Gemmobacter sp. 24YEA27: one gene and its partner. Each later gene encodes a partner of the first gene's protein in a complex. Links are inferred from orthologs where the notes say so. Each region holds a gene or a part of one and is shown on either strand. Other genes may lie near its edges. The genes, in order: dnaG and QNO18_RS14930.

Region 1 (9,634 bases):
CCTGGCCCAAGCGAGGCGTAAGCAAGGCGCGTGGCGATTTGTTGACCGGATTGCGGGCCACGTTAAATAAGCCGCTAAAGAGGTGACGGGACGTCTTCGCCCTGCCGCGCTTTCCGGTCATTGGATTAGCTTATGGCCCGGGAGCCTTGTGCTGCGATGACGAACTGGAAGACACGCACCAAACTTGTCCATGAAGGCAGCCGCCGCAGCCAGTACGGCGAGATGGCCGAGGCGATTTTCCTGACGCAGGGCTTCGCCTATCCCGATGCCGAAACCGCCGAGGCGCGGTTCATCAAATCGGGCGCCGATGAATTCATTTATGCGCGCTACGGCAACCCCACCACGCGGATGTTCGAAGAGCGCATCGCGGGGCTTGAGGGCACCGAGGATGCGTTTGCGACCGCCTCCGGCATGGCAGCGGTCAATGGCGCGCTGACCGCGCTGCTCAGGGCCGGGGATCATGTGGTCTCGGCCAAAGCGCTGTTCGGATCCTGTCTTTACATCCTTGAAGACGTGCTGACGCGTTACGGGGTGAAGGTCACTTTCGTCGACGGCACCGATCTGGCGGCCTGGGAGGCCGCCGTGACGCCGGAGACGAAGGCCGTCTTCTTCGAGAGCATGGCGAACCCGACACTTGATATCGTTGATGTCAAAGGGGTTGCCGAGATTGCGCATCGTCACGGCGCGCTGGTGATTTGCGACAATGTGTTCGCGACGCCGATTTTTTCGCGCGCCGTCGATCTGGGCGCCGATGTAGTGATCTATTCGACCACCAAACATATCGACGGCCAGGGCCGCGCGCTTGGCGGCGTGATCTGTGGGTCGGCCGACTATATCCAGAAGGTCGTGCAGCCCTATATGAAACACACCGGCGGCGCGATGAGCCCGTTCACCTCCTGGATCATGCTCAACGGTATGGCGACGCTGGATCTGCGCTGCCGGGCGATGGCGGCTTCGGCGCTGGAGATTGCGACCTTCCTGGAAGATCATGATAAGATTGAGAAAGTTCTGTTTCCAGGCCTGAAGTCACATCCGCAATATGATCTCGCGATGGCGCAGATGGGAACCGGCGGCACGATTGTGAGTTTTGTGGTCAAGGGCGGCAAAGAGGGCGCGTTCCGGCTGCAAAACGCGCTGGAAATCCCGAAGATCTCGAACAATCTCGGCGATGCGAAATCGATTACTACGCATCCCGCGACCACCACGCATCAGCGGCTTTCCGATGAGCAGAAAGTGAGCCTCGGGATCGCGCCGGGGATGATCCGGTACTCGGTCGGGCTGGAAGATGCGGGCGATCTGATCGCCGATCTTGATCAGGCGCTGGCACTGGTGTGAGCCACTGGCGGCGGGGGCCAGCCCCCCGCCCCTCCGAAGTATTTCGCTCAGGAGGAAGGCAGCAGCGTTTCGAGCTTGCTTTCGCGGCGCCAGTGCCTATCTCATAGGCGTCCCGGCGATTTATCATTCCGCTGGTTCATCCGGAAATTGACGGCCCGATGCCCCCGGGAAGGAGGCGCGGCCGGAACCGAAAGGATCTTCCCATGACACGCCATGACAGGATTACCGACCGCGCGCCCTCGCGCGAGGAGGCCGCGGCCGCGCTTTTGACTTTGCGTCGCTGGGCAGAGGAGGCGGGCGAAGAGGAGATCGCGGGGCTTGACCCTTCGATTGGCAATCTGCTGCCCGATCTGTCCTATCCCGCATTGCGCCGCGCCTATCCCGAGGATTTCGCGGTTGATCAGGCTTACCGCGCCACGCTTCCTGATCTGCAAAACGGGCCGGCGAGCCTGATCGTCGGCGCAAAGACGCAGATCCAGCATGTGGGGATCTCGAATTTCCGCCTGCCGATCCGGTTCCGGACACGCGCGGCCGGAGAGGTGATGCTGGAGACCAGCGTGACCGGCACGGTAAGCCTGGAGGCGGAGAAAAAGGGCATCAATATGAGCCGCATCATGCGGTCATTTTACGCCCATGCGGAAGAGCAGTTCAGTTTCGAGGTGATCGAAGCGGCGCTGGAGGATTACCGCCGCGATCTCGACAGTTTCGATGCGCGGATCCAGATGCGGTTCTCTTTCCCGGTGAAGGTGGAGAGCCTGCGATCGGGGCTGTCGGGCTGGCAATATTACGATTTCGCACTGGAACTGGTTGATCTGAATGGGGAACGCATCAAGATCATGCATCTTGATTATGTCTATTCCTCGACCTGCCCCTGTTCGCTGGAATTGTCAGAACATGCGCGGCGCACGCGCGGCCAGCTCGCAACGCCGCATTCGCAACGCTCGGTCGCGCGGCTGTCTGTTGTGGTGAAGACCGGCGAGATGCTCTGGTTCGAGGATCTGATCGATCTGGCGCGAAAGGCGGTTGTGACCGAGACCCAAGTGATGGTGAAACGCGAGGATGAGCAGGCCTTTGCCGAGCTGAACGGCGCCAATCCGATCTTTGTCGAGGATGCGGCGCGGTCTTTTTACGAGGTTTTGCGCGCGGATCCGGCGATCGGTGACTTTCGCGTGATGGCGAGCCATCAGGAAAGCCTGCATTCCCATGATGCGGTATCCTTGCTGACCGAGGGGCCGACATTCGCGGCCACCAGCCTGGATCCGCGCCTGTTCCAGTCACTGTTCCATGTGGGGTAGAAGATGATCCGCCGTTCTGTCCTGAGCCTGCTGGCAGTGCCTTTCGTCATGCCGGCGGTTCTCAGGGCGGAGGGCGCAACGGCCGGCCAGAAGATCGCGCAGGCGGCCGAGGCACAGGAAGGCGTCGTGCGGATATATGATCCGGCCTATGTCGCGCTGGATTTTCCCGGCGGTGATGTGGCGCCGGATCGCGGGGTCTGCACCGATGTTCTGGTCCGGGCGCTGCGGGTGGCCGAGAGCATTGACCTGCAAGTCGCGATCAACCGCGATATGAAGGCGGATTTCGCGGCCTATCCGAAAAACTGGGGCCTGACGCGGACCGACCGCAATATCGACCATCGCCGGGTGCCCAATCTCAGGCGCCTTTTCGAGCGGGTGGGCGCAGAGCTGCCGATCAGCGAAACCGCTGCCGACCATTTGCCAGGTGATGTGGTGACCTGCCTCATTCCCGGCGATCTGGCGCATCTGATGGTGGTGGGGACCGGCCTCGCCGGACCGCGCCCGCTGATCATCCATAATATCGGTGCCGGCACCAGGGTCGAGGACCGGCTTTTGGAGTTTCGTATGACCGGGCGCTACCGGCTGACGCCTCCTGTGCTGGAAAAGCTGCGCCGGCTGAGTGCCTGAGGCCCTGACGTCAGCGGGGGTTTGACGGGGGCGCCGCGCGGGCCTAAGCCTTGCCCCATGATCGACCTCAGACCCGTGGCCTATGTGATCGGACGGATTCTGATCGTCCTCGCCATTCTGATGGTCGCGCCTGCGATTCTCGACTGGCGGTCGGGCGATCCGAATGCGCGTGCCTTTTTGCGGTCTGCTCTGATCACCGGTTTTGCCGGCGTGAGCCTTGCCCTGTCGACGGCGAACAGCCAGACAGCGGCGCTCGGGGTGCGGCAGGCCTGGCTTCTGACCTCGGCGATCTGGTTCATTCTGCCCTTGTTCGCGGGCCTGCCCTATGTGCTGGGAGAGCCTGGTCTGAGCTATCTGCATGCCTGGTTCGAAGCGGTCTCGGGCCTCACAACCACCGGGGCTACTGTGATCACCGGCCTCGATCATCTGCCGATGGGGATGAACCTCTGGCGCGGCATGACGACCTGGATCGGCGGGCTCGGGATCGCCATTATCGCGATGATCTTCCTGCCGCTGATGCGGGTCGGCGGCATGCAGTTCTTCCGCACCGAGGGTTTCGACACCTTTGGCAAGGCCCTGCCCCGCGCCACTGATATCGCGCGCCAGCTGATGCTGATCTATGCCGCGCTGACCCTGACCTGCATGGTCTCATATCTCATGATCGGGATGCCGGCGCTTGGCGCGGTGGTGCATGGCATGACCACGGTCGCGACCGGAGGCTTTTCGCCTTATGATCATTCTTTCAACAACTTCCAGGGCGCCGGCGAATATATCGCGGTGTTTTTCATGCTGGCGGGTAGCCTGCCTTTCATCCGCTATGTGCAGATGGTGAATGGCCAGCCCTTCGCGCTCTGGCATGATCCGCAGGTCCGGGCCTATCTGCGCTGGCTGCTGAGCGCAGTGATGATCGTCGCGGTCTGGCGGATCCTTACCGCTGATATGGAGATCGAGCCGGCCTTCCGCGAAAGCCTGTTCAACCTGACCTCGATCATGTCCTCGACCGGGTTCTTTTCGGGAAGTTTCCCGTCCTGGGACGGGCTGATGCTGGTGGTCGCGCTGATCATCGGCATCGTCGGCGCCTGTGCCGGATCGACGGCTTCGGGGCTCTCGGTGTTCCGGGTGCAGATCGCTTTTTCGGTGCTTCGCGCCCAGGTGCGGCGGATTGCATGGCCGAACTCGGTCGAAGCGGTCAAATATGACGGGCGCACGGTCGAAGATGATCTGATCCAGGCGCTGATCATGTTCATCTCAAGCTATATCCTGATCCTCGGCCTGTTCAGTGTCGTGCTGACCCTGGTGGGGGTGGATCTGGAATCGGCGATGTTCGCGATCTGGACGACGCTTGGCAATGTCGGTTACGGCTTTGGCCCGCTGGTCGAGCGCACCGGCACATTCGTGGAATTCCCCGATGCGGCGATTGCGGTGATGGGGCTTGCGATGATCCTCGGCCGGCTCGGGCTGCTTGCGGTGCTCGTGCTGCTTTTGCCGGCATTCTGGCGGGCCTGAGGCGGGCCAAAGGGTAACCCAAAGCCCCCCCGCCCGCCTGGCCACCAGCTCAGATCAGGGCTGGTCCCAGCACGAGACCAGCACCGTCATCCCGCGTGCTTCGCGGGTCAGGCTCTCGGGCGGCAGGGCAACCGTGCTCGCGCGCTCCAGCGGCGTGATACCGGCCTGGGCCAGCACGCCGGCCACCCGCGCTGCATCGGCGGCAAAGGCAACATCGGCGGGCAGATCGCGTGTGCTGTCGCGCAATTCGGGCAGCAACATGCCAAGCACCGCCCCCGATCCGTCGATCACCGCACCACCTGCATCGCCCGGCCGGGTCGCGACCGTCAGACGCAATATACCCGCCGCACCGTCCAGCCCCTGGGCCTCCTCAAAGGCGCCATGGGTCAGAACCGGCGCCGGCAGCCGCCCCTCATAGGGATAGCCTGCGACCACGACGCCCGCACCCGGCCTCGCGTCACTGCTGAATTCCGCCACCGCAGGCGGTGCCAGCGCCGTCACCGGCTGCAGAACCGCAAGCCCCGACGTCGCATCCTCCACCACCAGCTTCGCCTCGACCGCATGGTCAAGCGTGATGCGGCTGCAGGTTTTCACCGCGTCAACCGTGGTCAGCACCGCCCCCGCTTTCGAGACATAAAAGCCCGAACGGTTGCGGATCGGCTGTTGCACCTCAAGCCCGGCGACAAGGCCGCGCCGCGCCGCCTCATCCAGCGGCACGAGGCCCGGATCAAGTGCCGTGTCGCCAACCGCGCGGAAGCTCGCGTCCAGCACTTCGAACACCCGCGCATCGCGGGCTGCGTTTTGCGGTTTGCCGAACGCCATCCAGCCCTTGATCAGCCCGCCCGAAAGCCTGGCCCAGGCGCGGCCCTCCTGGCCGCTGCCGTGCCCCGACAGCCGGATCTCGGTATCGCTGCGCTCACGCGCGCCGCCCGCAGGCATGGCTGTCAGCGAACTGATAACCTCGTAAAGCCCGCCAAGACTGCTGGCATCCCCCGGCTGCGAGATCAGCACAATCGACAGGCCCGAGCCGTTTTTCTCGCGGAAATGTACGAAAGGCGGCTCGTAACGGTCGAATTCCACCAATGCCAGCGGCAGGGTCGCGTCAATGCCGCTTTCCTGTTCCTCGACAAGGGCAAAGCCGAAAGCCGCAACTTCGCCCTGATGCGCCCCGACCAGGGCCGCGCGCTGTGCCGTGGTCAGAATGCCGCTTGCCTCATGCCCGCTGGCCGCCTGCCAGGCCGCCATCGAGTTGCGGGTGCCCGGCCCGAACGCGCCGTCGATGCCACCATTGTAAAACCCGAACCATTGCAGCGCGACCTGCAATTCCTTGCGTTGATCCAGGTCAAGCACCGCCTCAGAGGCACGGGCCTCTGCCGGCGTCTCTTCGATAACCGCAGGCTCCGCCACCTGCCCGGCGATCACCGCCGGCTCGGGAGCCGGCTCAGCAGCCGGATCGGGCAGAGCCTCAACGGCGACCTCGGGCTGCAGGACCCTCTCCGGGACAGAACCCTCCGGTGGCCAGAATTGCGCCCTGAACTCTGCGCCATCGGTGATATAGCTGTCAGCCGGGATCCGCGCGCCCGATTTCAGCGCCGAAAGCACCGAGCCCACCTCGGCCCCGTCATAGGGGCCAAGCACCACGCCATACCATCCCGATGGCAGGCCAAATCCCCAGACATTTCCGAATTCCGCGCCGAAAGCCGCCGCGCGTTCATTGGCCCGCGCAAGACCCGGCAGCGCCTCGACCTGGATCCAGCGCCGCTCCTGCGCCGCAGAGGGCGCAGCAAATGGCACTGACAGCACCATTGCGGCTGTCGCGGCAGTGATCACCCTGAAGGGCGCAACCAGAGATTTAAAACGGGAAATGATCATACGGTCTCGCTGCTTCCGGCTGGCCGGGGGCGAGGCCACCCGGACATCACATCGTTCTTCACATCTGCGTAACCAATACCCGGCCCACGCCCGAGAACAAGGGCCAGAGGCATGTGAGCGGCCCTGCTCCCCAGCTTGTGACCGGCCTTTCAGCGCTGTGCTGCCATGGGTGCAAACTGCCGTGGGAACGCGCGCGGGCAGATCAGCCTGAGATCCCGGGGACCGGGACCGTTGCGGCACAAGACCCGGCCCGCGTCTTTTCCGGCGCGTCTTTCGATCCCTCGCGCATGAATGTGGTTACGGCAAGGGCTCCTGCATTCCTCGTTCTCAGCCCTTGCCACCGGGACCTGCCGACCCTGTGGTTCCCCGGTAGCGCGCGCATTTTAGCGCCACCTTCCCGAGGGAAGCTCTGTTCAGGTTAGCGAAACCTTACCGGCCCGGTCGTCGCTCAGGTTTGGGCTGGCATCCGGGCGCGGCTCGCCCCATATTTGGCACCATGAGCCTGCCCCCCGGTTTCCTTGATGAATTGCGCAACCGCGTCTCGCTTTCCGCCGTGGTCGGCCGGAAGGTCACCTGGGATATGCGCAAATCCAATATGGCCAAAGGCGACTGGTGGTCGCCCTGCCCCTTCCATCAGGAAAAATCCGCAAGCTTCCATGTCGATGATCGCAAAGGGTTTTATTACTGCTTTGGTTGCCATGCGAAGGGCGACGCGCTGACCTTTATCAAGGAAAGCGAGAATCTCGGTTTCATGGAGGCGGTGGCAGTGCTGGCCTCTGAGGCCGGCATGCAGATGCCCGAGCGCGACCCGCGCGCGGCCGAAAAGGCCGACCGGCGCACGCAGCTGATCGAGGTGATGGAAGAGGCGGTGAAATGGTTCCGCCTGCAGCTGAAGACCCAGGCCGCCTCTGACGCCCGCGCCTATCTGGCGAAACGCGGGCTTTCCGAACCTGCCCAGGACCGCTGGGAGATCGGCTTCGCCCCCGATGGCTGGTCGGGGCTGTACCAGGCGATGACCGGCCGGGGCATCGCGAAAGAGCTGCTGGTCGATGCCGGGCTCTGTGCGACCTCGGCCAAAGGAAAAGAGCCCTATGACCGGTTCCGCAATCGCATCATCTTTCCGATCCGCGACGGGCGTGGCCGTGCAATCAGCCTTGGCGGGCGGGCGATGGACCCGAATGATCAGGCGAAATACCTCAACGGCCCCGAGACCGAGCTGTTCGACAAGGGTCGCAGCCTCTTTAACCATGGACCGGCGCGCGAGGCCGCCGGCAAGGGCCAGCGCCTGATCGTGGCCGAAGGCTATATGGACGTGATCGCGCTCTCCGAGGCCGGGTTCCAGGCGGCGGTGGCGCCTCTGGGCACGGCGGTCACGGAAGACCAGCTGCGGCTTTTGTGGCGGATCTCGGATGAGCCGGTGATTGCGCTGGATGGCGACAAGGCGGGGATCCGGGCGGCTTTGCGGGTGATCGACCTTGCTCTGCCGCTGCTGGAGGCGGGCAAAGGGCTCAGATTTGCGGTGATGCCGGACGGCCTCGACCCGGACGATCTGATCCGGGCGCGTGGTGCACCTGCGCTGCAGGAGGTGCTGGACGCTGCCCAGCCGATGGTGCGGCTGTTGTGGAACCGCGAAACCGAGGGTCAGGTTTTCGACAGCCCCGAGCGCAAAGCGGCGCTGGACAAAAACCTGCGCGCGGCGCTGAAACGCATCCAGGACCCCTCGATCCGCAGCCATTACGGCGAGGATATCAAGGAACTTCGCTGGGAACTGTTCCGCCAGGGCCGCCGTCCGGCGGCGCGCAACCCGGGCCGGCCCTGGCAACCAGGCCCGCGCGGCCAGATGCGCGGTGGCAAATTCGTGCCGCCCGCGCTGCCTGCAACTGATGCGGCAAAAAACTCGGCGCTGGCGGGTACCGAGGCGGATCTGCTTTATCCCAGCCGGGTCTCGGACGGGATCCGCGAAGCGGTTGCTTTGGCGATTCTGATGCGTTTTCCGGGCCTTGTCGCGCGGTTTGAAAGCGATCTGGAACGGCTGGAGATGAGCAACGAGGCGCATTTCCGGCTGCGCAACCTGATCCTGACGCATTTCCACGCCCCCGATTGCCGCGCGCTGATCGAGACCGACAGCCCCGGCCTTCTTGACGAGCTGACCCGCAGTAACCATGTGCGTTCCAACCCCGGTTTGCAGCCAAAGGCAGATGAAGACTTCGCGGCTGCCTGTGTCGAAGAAGCGCTGGCGCGGCTCCAGGCCGATCGCGGTCACCGGGTTGAACTTGCCGAAGCGGTCGAGGACCTCTCTGGCCTCGTGGATGAGGGTCTGACCTGGCGGCTGTCAAAGGCGGCAGAGGCCAAAGTCAGCGCCAGCCGGGGGCCACAGGACCAGAAAACCGAATCGGTTATTGCGCCAAATGGCGTCGAACTGGACCGCGAGGAACTCGACAGACGCCAGAAATTGTTCGATTCGATTGATTTCAGTGCCGGTGGCAAGGCCAGACCGGGCTGACATGTATGATTCGCCCTTTCCCCCGCTGTGATTCGCGTTATTGATTCGACTAAAAGAAGCGCGATTCGCACCATCCCCACAGGAGCATCCATGGCCCTCAAGGAAAATGACGACGTTAAGCAGGATGGCGACGAGACTGACATCTCGCTCGACATGTCGCAGGCTGCCGTCAAGAAAATGATCGCCGACGCTCGTGAGCGCGGCTATATCACGATGGAGCAGCTCAACGCCGTCATGCCGCCCGATCAGGTCTCCGGGGACCAGATCGAAGACGTGATGTCGATGCTCTCGGAAATGGGCATCAATGTCGTTGAAGATGACGAGGCCGAGGAAGCCGAGGACGGCGGCACCGGCTCTGAGCTGATCGATCCGGGCGCAGCCCCCGGCTCGCGCGAAGTGGCCCTTGCGGGCCCTGCCGCCGAGACGCTGGACCGCACCGATGACCCCGTGCGGATGTATCTGCGCGAAATGGGCTCGGTCGAGCTTTTGTCGCGCG
Region 2 (9,590 bases), 120 kb from region 1 along the record:
CTTGATCAGGTGATCCAGGCGGCGATGGCCGGCACCCTGACCCCTGCCGGTTTCGCCGCCCTGTGGCGCGCGCGCCGCCGGTCGCCGGCCTGGGTGCGCTCCCTCCTGACCGCCATTTCGGCCAAGGGCAATCGTCAGCGTCAGATCCGCGTGTTGCGTCAGGTGCTGTCCGAACAGCAGATCCCGCGATTCGAGCGGCGCCTCGCCGCGCTCCTCGCACAGAACGAGCCAGAGGGCACGGCCGAAGACTGAACCACAGACCTCAGAACGGGCAGCTCAGACCGGGCCACCGCATACCCCGGACCACTGCCAAACCCGGTCAGTGCTCGCCATATTCGATCAGCCCTTCGAGGTCTTCGGTCCTCGCCTCGGTCAGCCGCGCCTTGCAGCCATAGACGAGCAGCGGCTCTGCACTGCCGCCGCGCATCGCGTAGCCCTCGGCGGAACAGGCGGCATCGCGATAGGTGATCCAGGCGCGCTGCGCCGCGCGCAGCTCCGCCGGACCGCCCTTCAGCGCCGCAGGCAGATCCGCGTCCCACGCCTGCAACAGCGTCATCGCCTCTTTATAGCGCTGGTTCAGCAGCTCATCCGCCGCCTGCCATTCCGCAGCGGCGCATTCGTTCAGATCCGCCTGCACCATGGCATTCGCGCAATCGGCATCCTGCGCCGCCGCCTGCCCGGCCTGCCCCGCCAGAGCCATCAGAACAATCAGTGCAAATCGTGTCATCGTGAAGCTCCATCCACCAGTTTCGCCCGCGCCGCCAGCGCATGGCCATCTACCCCGTCGAGGCAGCGCGCATTGACCGCCACAATCTCGCTGCCATCCGGCATCGCGCCGAGGGAATAGCTCTGCACCCCGCAGGTCTTACAAAAGTAATGCCGGATGACATGATCATGGAAAAGATATTCCGTGCTGGCACCGGCGCCCTTTTCCAGCGTGAATCCGGCCGCCGAAGCGAACACCAGCACCGCCCCGATCCGGCTGCATCGCGAGCAATTGCAGATCACCGGCGCCTCCAGCGAGACGTCGACACTGTAGCGCACAGCTCCACACTGACATCCGCCCCTATGGCTGGCCATCGGATTCTCTCCTTTACGATCCGTCCCGATCCTGGCGGAAGTCTCTGGCAAAGACACGCGGTTTCGGCTAGCTGCGGGGTATGGAAAACAGCTTTGAGATCCGCCGCCCCGATGACTGGCATCTGCATCTGCGCGATGGCGCGATGCTGGAAGGCGTATTGCCCGAATCTGCGCGCGATTTTGCCCGCGCGATCATCATGCCCAACCTGGTGCCGCCGGTTGTGACCGCGAAAGACGCGCGCGCTTACCGCGACCGCATTCTGAGCGCCCTGCCCGAAGGCATGGCGTTCGAGCCGCTGATGACCCTTTACCTGACCGAGGAAACCGACCCCGCCGATGTGGCGCAGGCGGCGGCTTCGGGGCTGATCAAGGCGGTCAAGCTCTACCCTGCGGGTGCCACGACCAATTCTCACTCCGGCGTGCGGAATTTCGATAAGGTCATGCCAGTGCTTGAGAAAATGGCCGGGATCGGCCTGCCGCTCTGCACCCATGGCGAGGTGACGACGGCCGAGGTCGATATCTTCGACCGCGAGGCGGCATTCATCGACACGGTGCTCGATCCGCTGCGCAGGCGCCTGCCCGGGCTGCGGGTGGTGATGGAACATATCACCACCGAAGAAGGTGTCGCCTATGCGGCAGAGGGCGGAGAGACGCTGGCGGCGACGATCACCACGCATCACCTGATCATCAATCGCAACCATATCCTCGTGGGCGGCATCAAACCGCATTACTATTGCCTGCCGGTCGCCAAGCGCGAGAAACACCGCCAGGCTTTGCGCCGCGCCGCCACTTCGGGCAGCCCGCGCTATTTCCTTGGCACCGATTCCGCGCCACATACCGACGCGCTGAAAGAACATGCCTGCGGCTGCGCCGGCTGCTTCACCGCGACGAATACGATGCCGCTCCTGGCGCATGTCTTCGAAGAAGAAAACGCGCTCGACCGGCTCGAGGCCTTCACCTCGCTGAATGGCCCCGCCTTTTACCGGCTGCCGGTCAATGAGGCGAAACTGCGCCTCGTCAAAGGCGCAGCGCCCACCGCTTTCCCGGAAAAAATCGAGACCGGCGCTGGCCCGGTCACCGTCTTCAACCCCGGCTTTCCCGTCCTTTGGTCGGTCGAAAGCTGATTTCCTCTTGACTTAAATACTCCCGCCGGAGGCGCCTTTCGCCAGCCGGGGAAGCCTCCGGCGGGTGTATTTTCTCAAGAGGACACTGCAAAGGAGCACTGAATGATCCCCGCTGCCTTCCCCTCGAAAGAAGAGATCGCCCGTCTGACCGCCCGCGCCTTCCTTGAGATTGGCGCGGTGCATTTCAACGCGCGCGAACCTTTCACGCTGGCCTCTGGTCTGCCGTCGCCGACCTATATCGATTGCCGCAAGCTGATCTCCTATCCGCGCATCCGCTCGATGCTGATGGATTTCATGGCGGTGACCGTGATGCGCGAGGCCGGGTTCGAGGCCTTCGACAATATCGCAGGCGGCGAGACGGCGGGTATCCCCTTCGCGGCACTGGTGGCCGAGCGGCTCGCCTTGCCGATGACCTATGTGCGCAAGAAGCCGAAAGGCTATGGCCGCAATGCCCGGATTGAAGGCACCATGACCGAGGGGCAGCGCGTGCTGCTGGTCGAAGATCTGACCACCGATGGCGGCTCGAAACTCAGTTTTGTCGATGCAATCCGCGAGACAGGTGCCACCTGTAACCATACGACCGTGATCTTCTATTACGGCATTTTCAAAGAGACCGAGGCGCGGCTGGCCGAACATGGCGTAAGCCTGTCCTGGCTCTGCACCTGGTGGGATATGCTGGCCGAGGCGAAAGCTCAGGGCTCCTTCGACCAGGAAACGCTGGAGGGTGTCGAAGACTTCCTCAACGACCCGCGTGGCTGGCAGGCGGCCCGCGCGAAGTAGAGCGGGAAACCGCCGGGCTGGCCGGGAACCCGGATAATCTTTCGGTATTCCGCCCCCTCGGCCCCGCCGAGGCCCGCATACGAATCGCGAAACCCGTCTTTCCTCCAGACAGGATACGCAAGATATGGTATGCTCAGGCTCAGATACCCCAGGCCACTCTGCCAGAGCCGGCTTATCCTGTCACTTTTCCACAGACCTGTGCAGCGGTTGCTCTGACGCGCCCTGACAGGCTAAAGCTGATCCCTTAATGGGGCGCAGGTGATCATGAACGAAGTCGCGAAAATCCGCAGCGATCTGCCGGCGCCGGCCGTGACCGAGGCGCTGCCGCAGAATATCGAGGCCGAGCAGCAGCTGCTCGGCGCGATCCTCGTCAATAATGACATCTATGACCGCATCGCCAGTGTGGTGAAGACCGAGCATTTCTACGACCCGGTGCATCGCCGGATCTTTGATATCGCCGCCTCGCGGATCCAGAGGAATGCGTTGGCCTCTCCGGTGACCCTGAAGGCGTTTCTCGAAGAGGATGAGGGGCTGAAAGAGCTCGGCGGCGCCGCCTATCTGGTGCGTCTGGCGGGGGCTGCGATCTCGGCTTTTGCCGCCCGCGACTATGCGCAGATGATCTATGATCTGGCGGTGCGGCGTGAGCTGATCCAGCTGGGCAAAGACATCGCCGACCGCGCCGGCAAGGTCGATATCGACTCCGAGCCGCGCGCCCAGATCACCGAGGCCGAACAGAGGCTTTACAAACTGGGCGAGCAGGGCGTGGCCGAGCGCGGCTTTCAGAGCTTCCTCAAGGCCGCAACCGATGCGGTCAATGTGGCGAATGCCGCCTATCAGCGTGGCGGCGGTCTGGCAGGGATTTCGACCGGGCTGGTCGATCTCGACAAGAAGATGGGCGGGCTGCATGAGAGCGACCTGATCATCCTCGCCGGGCGCCCCTCGATGGGAAAAACCTCGCTTGCGACCAATATCGCCTTCAACGTGGCCAAGGCCTATAAGCGCGGCCGCAAGCCCGACGGGCATGAGGGGGCGGTCGAGGGCGGTGTGGTCGGCTTCTTCTCGCTCGAGATGTCGGCCGAGCAGTTGGCGGCGCGGATCCTCTCCGAGGCCTCCGAGGTGCCGTCGGAACAGATCCGGCGCGGCGATATGACCGAGCCCGAGTTCCGCCGCTTTGTCGATGCCGCGAAATCGCTGGAAAGCTGCCCGCTCTACATCGACGACACGCCGGCTTTGCCGATCAGCCAGGTCGCAGCGCGGGCGCGGCGGCTGAAGCGGACGCATGGGCTGGATGTGCTGATGATCGACTACCTGCAGCTTCTGAAGGGCTCGTCGAAAAGCTCAGAGGCGAACCGGGTGCAGGAGGTCTCCGAAATCACGCAAGGCCTGAAAGCCATCGCCAAAGAACTGAACGTGCCGGTGATCGCGCTGTCACAGCTGTCTCGCCAGGTGGAGAGCCGGGAAGACAAGCGGCCGCAGCTCTCTGATCTGCGCGAATCCGGCTCGATCGAGCAGGACGCGGATGTGGTGATGTTCGTCTATCGTGAGGAATATTACAAAGAACGCGAAAAGCCCGGCGATCATGAGCTGGAGAAAATGGCGGCCTGGCAGCAGATCATGGAACAATGCCATGGCAAGGCAGAAGTCATCCTCGGCAAGCAGCGCCACGGGCCGATCGGTTCGGTGGAACTGTCCTTTGAGGGCCGTTTCACCCGCTTTGGCAACCTCGCCCGACCCTGGGATGGCGGCGCCGGCCCGGATGGGGGCTTTTGATGGCTGAGGGCGCAGAGGGGGCTCTGCCCCCTCACCCCCGGGATATTTAAGGACAGATGAAAGACAATGCCGATTTCATCTGTCCTTAAATATCCCCGCCGGAGGCTCCCTGCCTGACCAGAGGCGCCGCGATTTCCCCCTTGACCCCAGATTTCCAGATGCCAGGAAGTTATCCTCATGGCCACATCGTCCCTCACCGTTGATCTCGACGCCATCGCCGCCAACTGGCGCGCGCTGGACCGTCTTTCCGCGCCCGAAGTGCAGACCGCTGCGGTGGTCAAAGCCGATGCTTACGGTCTGGGCGCCGGCAAGGTGGCGCGGGCTTTGGCCTGGGCCGGGGCGCGGCGCTTTTTTGTCGCAGCCGCCGAAGAAGGCGCGGCGGTGCGTCAGGCGCTTGGGCCCGGGCCGCAGATCAACATCCTTTCGGGCCATATGGCCGGCGACACTGAGATGCTCAATGATCTTGAGCTGACACCGATGCTCAACAGCCTTGAGCAGATCACCCGCCATCTGGAGGCGCTGCCGGGCCATCCGTTCGGGGTCCAGCTCGACAGCGGGATGAACCGGCTCGGCGTTGAGCCGGTGGAATGGCAGGCGGTGGCGCCGATCATCATCGAGGCCGGCCCGGCGATGCTGATGAGCCATCTCGCCTGTGCCGATGAGCCGGACCATCCCATGAACCAGGCGCAGCTGGAAGCCTTCCATGAGATGACCGATGGCACCGGCCTGCCGCGCAGCTTTGCCGCCACGGGGGGCATCCTGCTGGGGCCGAAATATCATTTCGACCTGACCCGCGCCGGGATCGGGCTTTATGGCGGGCGGCCGTTCGAAATGGCCGAGCGCGTTGTCACCCTGTCTTTGCCGGTGATCCAGACCCGCGATGTAATGCCCGGCGAAGCGGTTGGCTATGCCGCGTCATGGGAGCCGGAAGTGCCCTCGGTCATCGCCACGGTGGCTGCCGGCTATGCCGACGGCCTGCCGCGCACCCTTTCGAACAATGCGGTCTTGTGGGATGGCGACACGCCCTGCCCGCTGATCGGCCGGGTTTCGATGGATCTGATCACCGTCGATGTCACCCATCTGAAAGAGATCCCGAAAAGCCTCGATATTCTCGGGCCGCATCAGTCGGTGGATGATCTGGCCGATGCGGCCGGCACCATCGGCTATGAGATCCTCACCGGGCTCGGCAAGCGCTACAGCCGCCGTTATCTCGAGACGCGCGGGTGACGGGGATGCTGAACGGACGGCCAGCGGGTTTCCTGGCGGCACTCGGGCGGCCGGTGCTGGAGCTGCTTGCAGCGATCGGGCGGGTGGCGCTATTCGCGATGGTGGCGGTGAGCCATATCTTCCGGCCGCCGTTTTACTGGCGCGAATTCGGCCAGGCGGTGATGCAGATCGGCTGGTTCTCGCTGCCGGTTGTGGGCATGACCGCGATTTTCACCGGCGGCGCTCTGGCGCTTCAGATCTATGCCGGCGGCAACCGTTTCGGGGCCGAGGCCGTGGTGCCGCAAATCGTCGCCATCGGCATGGCGCGCGAGCTTGGCCCGGTCTTAGGCGGGCTGATGGTGGCGGCGCGGGTGGCCTCTTCTATTGCCGCCGAGATCGGGACGATGAAAGTCACCGAACAGATCGATGCGCTGACCACGCTTTCGACCGATCCGATGAAATATCTGACCGTGCCGCGCCTGCTGGCGGCGGTGCTGACGTTGCCGGTGCTGGTCGCGGTCGGCGATTCCATCGGGATCATGGGCGGCTGGCTTGTGGGGGTGACGCGGCTTGATTTCAACTCGGCCACCTATATCAGGAACACCGTCGATTTCCTGCAGGTCTGGGACATCGGCTCGGGCCTTGTGAAGGGCGCGGTCTTTGGCTTCATCGTGGCGCTGATGGGCTGCTGGCATGGGATGAATTCGGGGCGTGGCGCCCAGGGCGTGGGGGCGGCGACCAAATCTGCCGTTGTCTCGGCCTCGGTGCTGATCCTCGCCGCCAATTATCTGCTTACGGAGGCCTTCTTCTCGGCATGATAGAGCTCAGCGGCGTATATAAGGCCTTTGGCAGCAATCAGGTGCTGAACGGCGTCGATCTGAGCATCGCGCGCGGCGAGAGCATGGTGATCATCGGGGGCTCGGGCACCGGCAAATCGGTGATGCTGAAATCGGTGCTGGGGCTGGTGACGCCGGATCGCGGCACGATCACGCTTGACGGCCAGGATGTGGCGCGTCACGAGCGTGACGCCTTTCTGGCGCGGTTCGGGATGCTGTTCCAGGGCGCGGCTTTGTTCGATTCGATGCCGGTCTGGGAGAATGTCGCCTTCCGTCTGCTGCGCGGCAGCCTGAAACGCCCCAAACGCGAGGCACGGGAAATTGCGGTCGAGAAACTGCGCCGCGTGGGCCTCGGACCCCAGGTCGCCGACCTCTTCCCGGCCGAGCTCTCGGGCGGCATGCAAAAGCGCGTCGGCCTCGCCCGCGCCATTGCCGCCAATCCGGAGATCATCTTCTTCGATGAGCCGACCACTGGTCTCGACCCGATCATGTCGGGGGTGATCAATGAGCTGATCCGCGAGATCGTGCGTGAGATGGGCGCGACCGCAATGACAATCACCCATGACATGACCAGCGTGCGCGCCATTGCCGACAAGGTCGCGATGCTGCATGGAGGCATCGTACGCTGGACAGGGTCTGTCACTGAAATGGACCAGACATCAGACCCTTACGTGCAACAGTTCATTCATGGTCGCGCCGAAGGCCCGATCCCTTCCCTGCGCTGAGGCTGTGATGGAAAGCGACTTTCTCAACCGGCTCCTGACGCCGTCGCCAGTGATGCAATGGCTCTTGCTGCTTTTCCCGGCGGTGGTTCTGGTGGCCGGGCTGACGGGGATACGGCGGCGCCATAACGGCGCGTTCCGCCTGACGGGTCTTGCGCTGATCACGCTGGTCTGGCTGGCGCTGCCGCTGCATTTCGCCGATCCGTCGGGCCATGCTGTATCGGTGCTGGTCTCGACCCTGCTATGGGTCTCGGTGCTGGCCGCCTGGGGCGCCCATGTCTGGAACCGCTGGCCCAGCCCGGTCTGGGCACATGGCTGGGTGGTGTCACACCTGGTGACCATCGTGATCGCCTGTCTGGTGGCGCTGGTGCGCGCGCTGTCGCACTGAGCCAAGCACAACCACACCGCGCAGAACGTTGACAGGATGGAAACAGTCCCGGATTTCCACAGGATTCAGTTTCTCACTCACCCGTAAATTCTGGTTTTTCCTTGCAAATTTAAGATGTTCAGCCTTTGCCTGAAAAGGCCGTAACGGGGGTTGGGCATGTTTTCAGATGATCGCGCAGCTTTGCGCAGGGTTTTAGCTGCCGGCCAGGTCTGTGCCCATGCCGCGATTTTCGGGGCCTGCCTGATCCTTATAGGGGCCAGCCTTTTCGCAGCCCTCGGCTGGAGCGCCTGGCCGGAAGTCGCATTGTCGCTGGGTGGCGCGCCGGTTGCCAATGCAGGCATGTGGCTGCAGATCGGCCTGACCGCGCTGTTGGCAATGCTGGTCTTCTGGTTGCCCGCAAACAGCCGCATGGCGCGGCTCGAGGCCGGGCATCGCAGCTTTGCGATGGGCGTCTCAGATGTCGCCCGCGCCTATCGGATGTCGCATGAGACCGACCGCCGCGGGCTCTTCGGTCTGTCTGCGGAATTCGACTCGATCCGCGCGCGGATGGAAGAGCTGCGCCGACACCCCGATTTCGCCGGGCTGGAGCCGGAGCTGCTGCAGCTCGCGGCACAGATGAGCCATGAGACCCGCGCCCTGGCCCAGACCTACTCCGACGCAAAAGTGGCGCGGGCAAAAGGCTTCCTGGAACAGCGCCAGCAGGAAATCGATGCGCTGAACGAGCGGCTGCGGCTCGCGCGCGGCATCTGCGACGAAATGCGCCGCTGGCTTGCCGCTATTGAGGCCGAGGAACACCAGGCCCGGATCCAGCTGAAACGGCTTGAGGCCGATCTGCGCGAGATCCTGCCCGGGCTCGGCTATGCCGTCGATATCGAAGACCGCAACGAGCCCGAAGGCAATGTCGTTCCCCTGCCGAAACCCGGCGCCCTCCGGCCAGATCCCGCAGCCAGACGCCCCTGGCTGATTGAGGAAGCCTCCGGCGGGGATATTTAAGAGACAGATGAAATCAGGGCCGCGCAGTTCCTTTCATCTGTCTCTTAAATATCCCGGGGGGGACCGGCGGAGCCGGGCCGGGGGCAGCGCCCCCTCTTCCGCGCTTCCCTTGACCTCGCGCTGAGCGGATGCAAGCTGCCGCCATGCGTTGGCTCAATCTCTCGCTTCTGGTTCTCTTCCCCATCGCCTGGTTCGCACCGCTGATGCGCGCGGCCCTGCTGCCGCTGTTCGGCATGGATGAGATATCCGTCATCACCGGGCTGCAAACGCTCTGGGGCACGGATCCCGCCCTTGCCTTGCTGGTGACCTTTCTCGCGGTGTTTGCGCCCTATCTCAAAACCATCGGCCTTGCGCTTTTACAGTTTGGCCTGCTTTCCCGCGCCGTGTTGCCGGTGCTGCAGTTCCTTGGCAAGCTGGCCATGGCAGATGTTTTCCTGATCGCGCTCTATATCCTTGTCGCCAAAGGCGCCGGCTGGGTCACGATAGAAACCGCCTGGGGCCTCTGGCTTTTCACCCTTTGCGTGCTTACCTCGATCCTGATCGCCTGGAATGCCGGGCGCATTCCCGGCAAGGAGCGACCTTCAAATGACTGATAATATTCCACTTTCTCTTCTTGATCTCGTCCGGGTGCGCGAGGGTTTGATGCAGCCAATGCGCTGTCCGAGGCCCAGAGTATTGCGACGGTTGCCGA

The links.
Region 2: the proteins of dnaG (region 1) and QNO18_RS14930 are in contact, whole or in part, in a crystal structure (PDB 2R6A), measured with the Geobacillus stearothermophilus proteins. The link is inferred for Gemmobacter sp. 24YEA27 from one-to-one orthologs. Residues at the interface, in WP_049624496.1 of Geobacillus stearothermophilus: Lys456, Leu457, Leu458, Pro459, Ala460, Asn463, Ala464, Leu467, Leu535, Leu536, Ile537, Ala538, Gln544, Glu545, Asp548, Tyr549, His552; in WP_033016901.1 of Geobacillus stearothermophilus: Ser13, Glu15, Ala16, Gln18, Glu91, Leu92, Asp94, Ala95, Val96, Pro97, Thr98, Ala99, Ala100, Asn101, Tyr104, Tyr105, Ile108.

What each region holds. Positions count from the first base shown.
Region 1 is NZ_JASJPW010000001.1:2,865,918-2,875,551, forward strand. The notes cover bases 6,663-9,634. They hold dnaG (DNA primase), read left to right. Parts: upstream 6,663-7,131; coding sequence 7,132-9,138; downstream 9,139-9,634. Other genes in these bases: rpoD (RNA polymerase sigma factor RpoD), read left to right, coding at 9,229-9,634. In the rest of the region: metZ (O-succinylhomoserine sulfhydrylase), read left to right, coding at 157-1,335; GTP cyclohydrolase FolE2, read left to right, coding at 1,539-2,630; QNO18_RS14310 (DUF1287 domain-containing protein), read left to right, coding at 2,634-3,257; QNO18_RS14315 (TrkH family potassium uptake protein), read left to right, coding at 3,315-4,763; QNO18_RS14320 (serine protease), read right to left, coding at 4,818-6,635. UniProt on the Escherichia coli protein: RNA polymerase that catalyzes the synthesis of short RNA molecules used as primers for DNA polymerase during DNA replication.
Region 2 is NZ_JASJPW010000001.1:2,987,884-2,997,473, forward strand. Bases 2,574-5,501 are described here. They hold QNO18_RS14930 (replicative DNA helicase), read left to right. Parts: upstream 2,574-3,248; coding sequence 3,249-4,754; downstream 4,755-5,501. Other genes in these bases: QNO18_RS14925 (orotate phosphoribosyltransferase), read left to right, coding at 2,574-2,984; alr (alanine racemase), read left to right, coding at 4,932-5,501. Also shown: QNO18_RS14905 (hypothetical protein), read left to right, coding at 1-252; QNO18_RS14910 (lysozyme inhibitor LprI family protein), read right to left, coding at 320-727; QNO18_RS14915 (GFA family protein), read right to left, coding at 724-1,044; pyrC (dihydroorotase), read left to right, coding at 1,161-2,204; more of QNO18_RS14925, read left to right, coding at 2,307-2,573; more of alr, read left to right, coding at 5,502-5,981; QNO18_RS14940 (ABC transporter permease), read left to right, coding at 5,987-6,778; QNO18_RS14945 (ATP-binding cassette domain-containing protein), read left to right, coding at 6,775-7,521; QNO18_RS14950 (hypothetical protein), read left to right, coding at 7,529-7,906; QNO18_RS14955 (DNA repair protein), read left to right, coding at 8,063-8,899; QNO18_RS14960 (paraquat-inducible protein A), read left to right, coding at 9,043-9,492; QNO18_RS14965 (LLM class flavin-dependent oxidoreductase), read left to right, coding at 9,574-9,590. UniProt on the Escherichia coli protein: The main replicative DNA helicase, it participates in initiation and elongation during chromosome replication. Travels ahead of the DNA replisome, separating dsDNA into templates for DNA synthesis.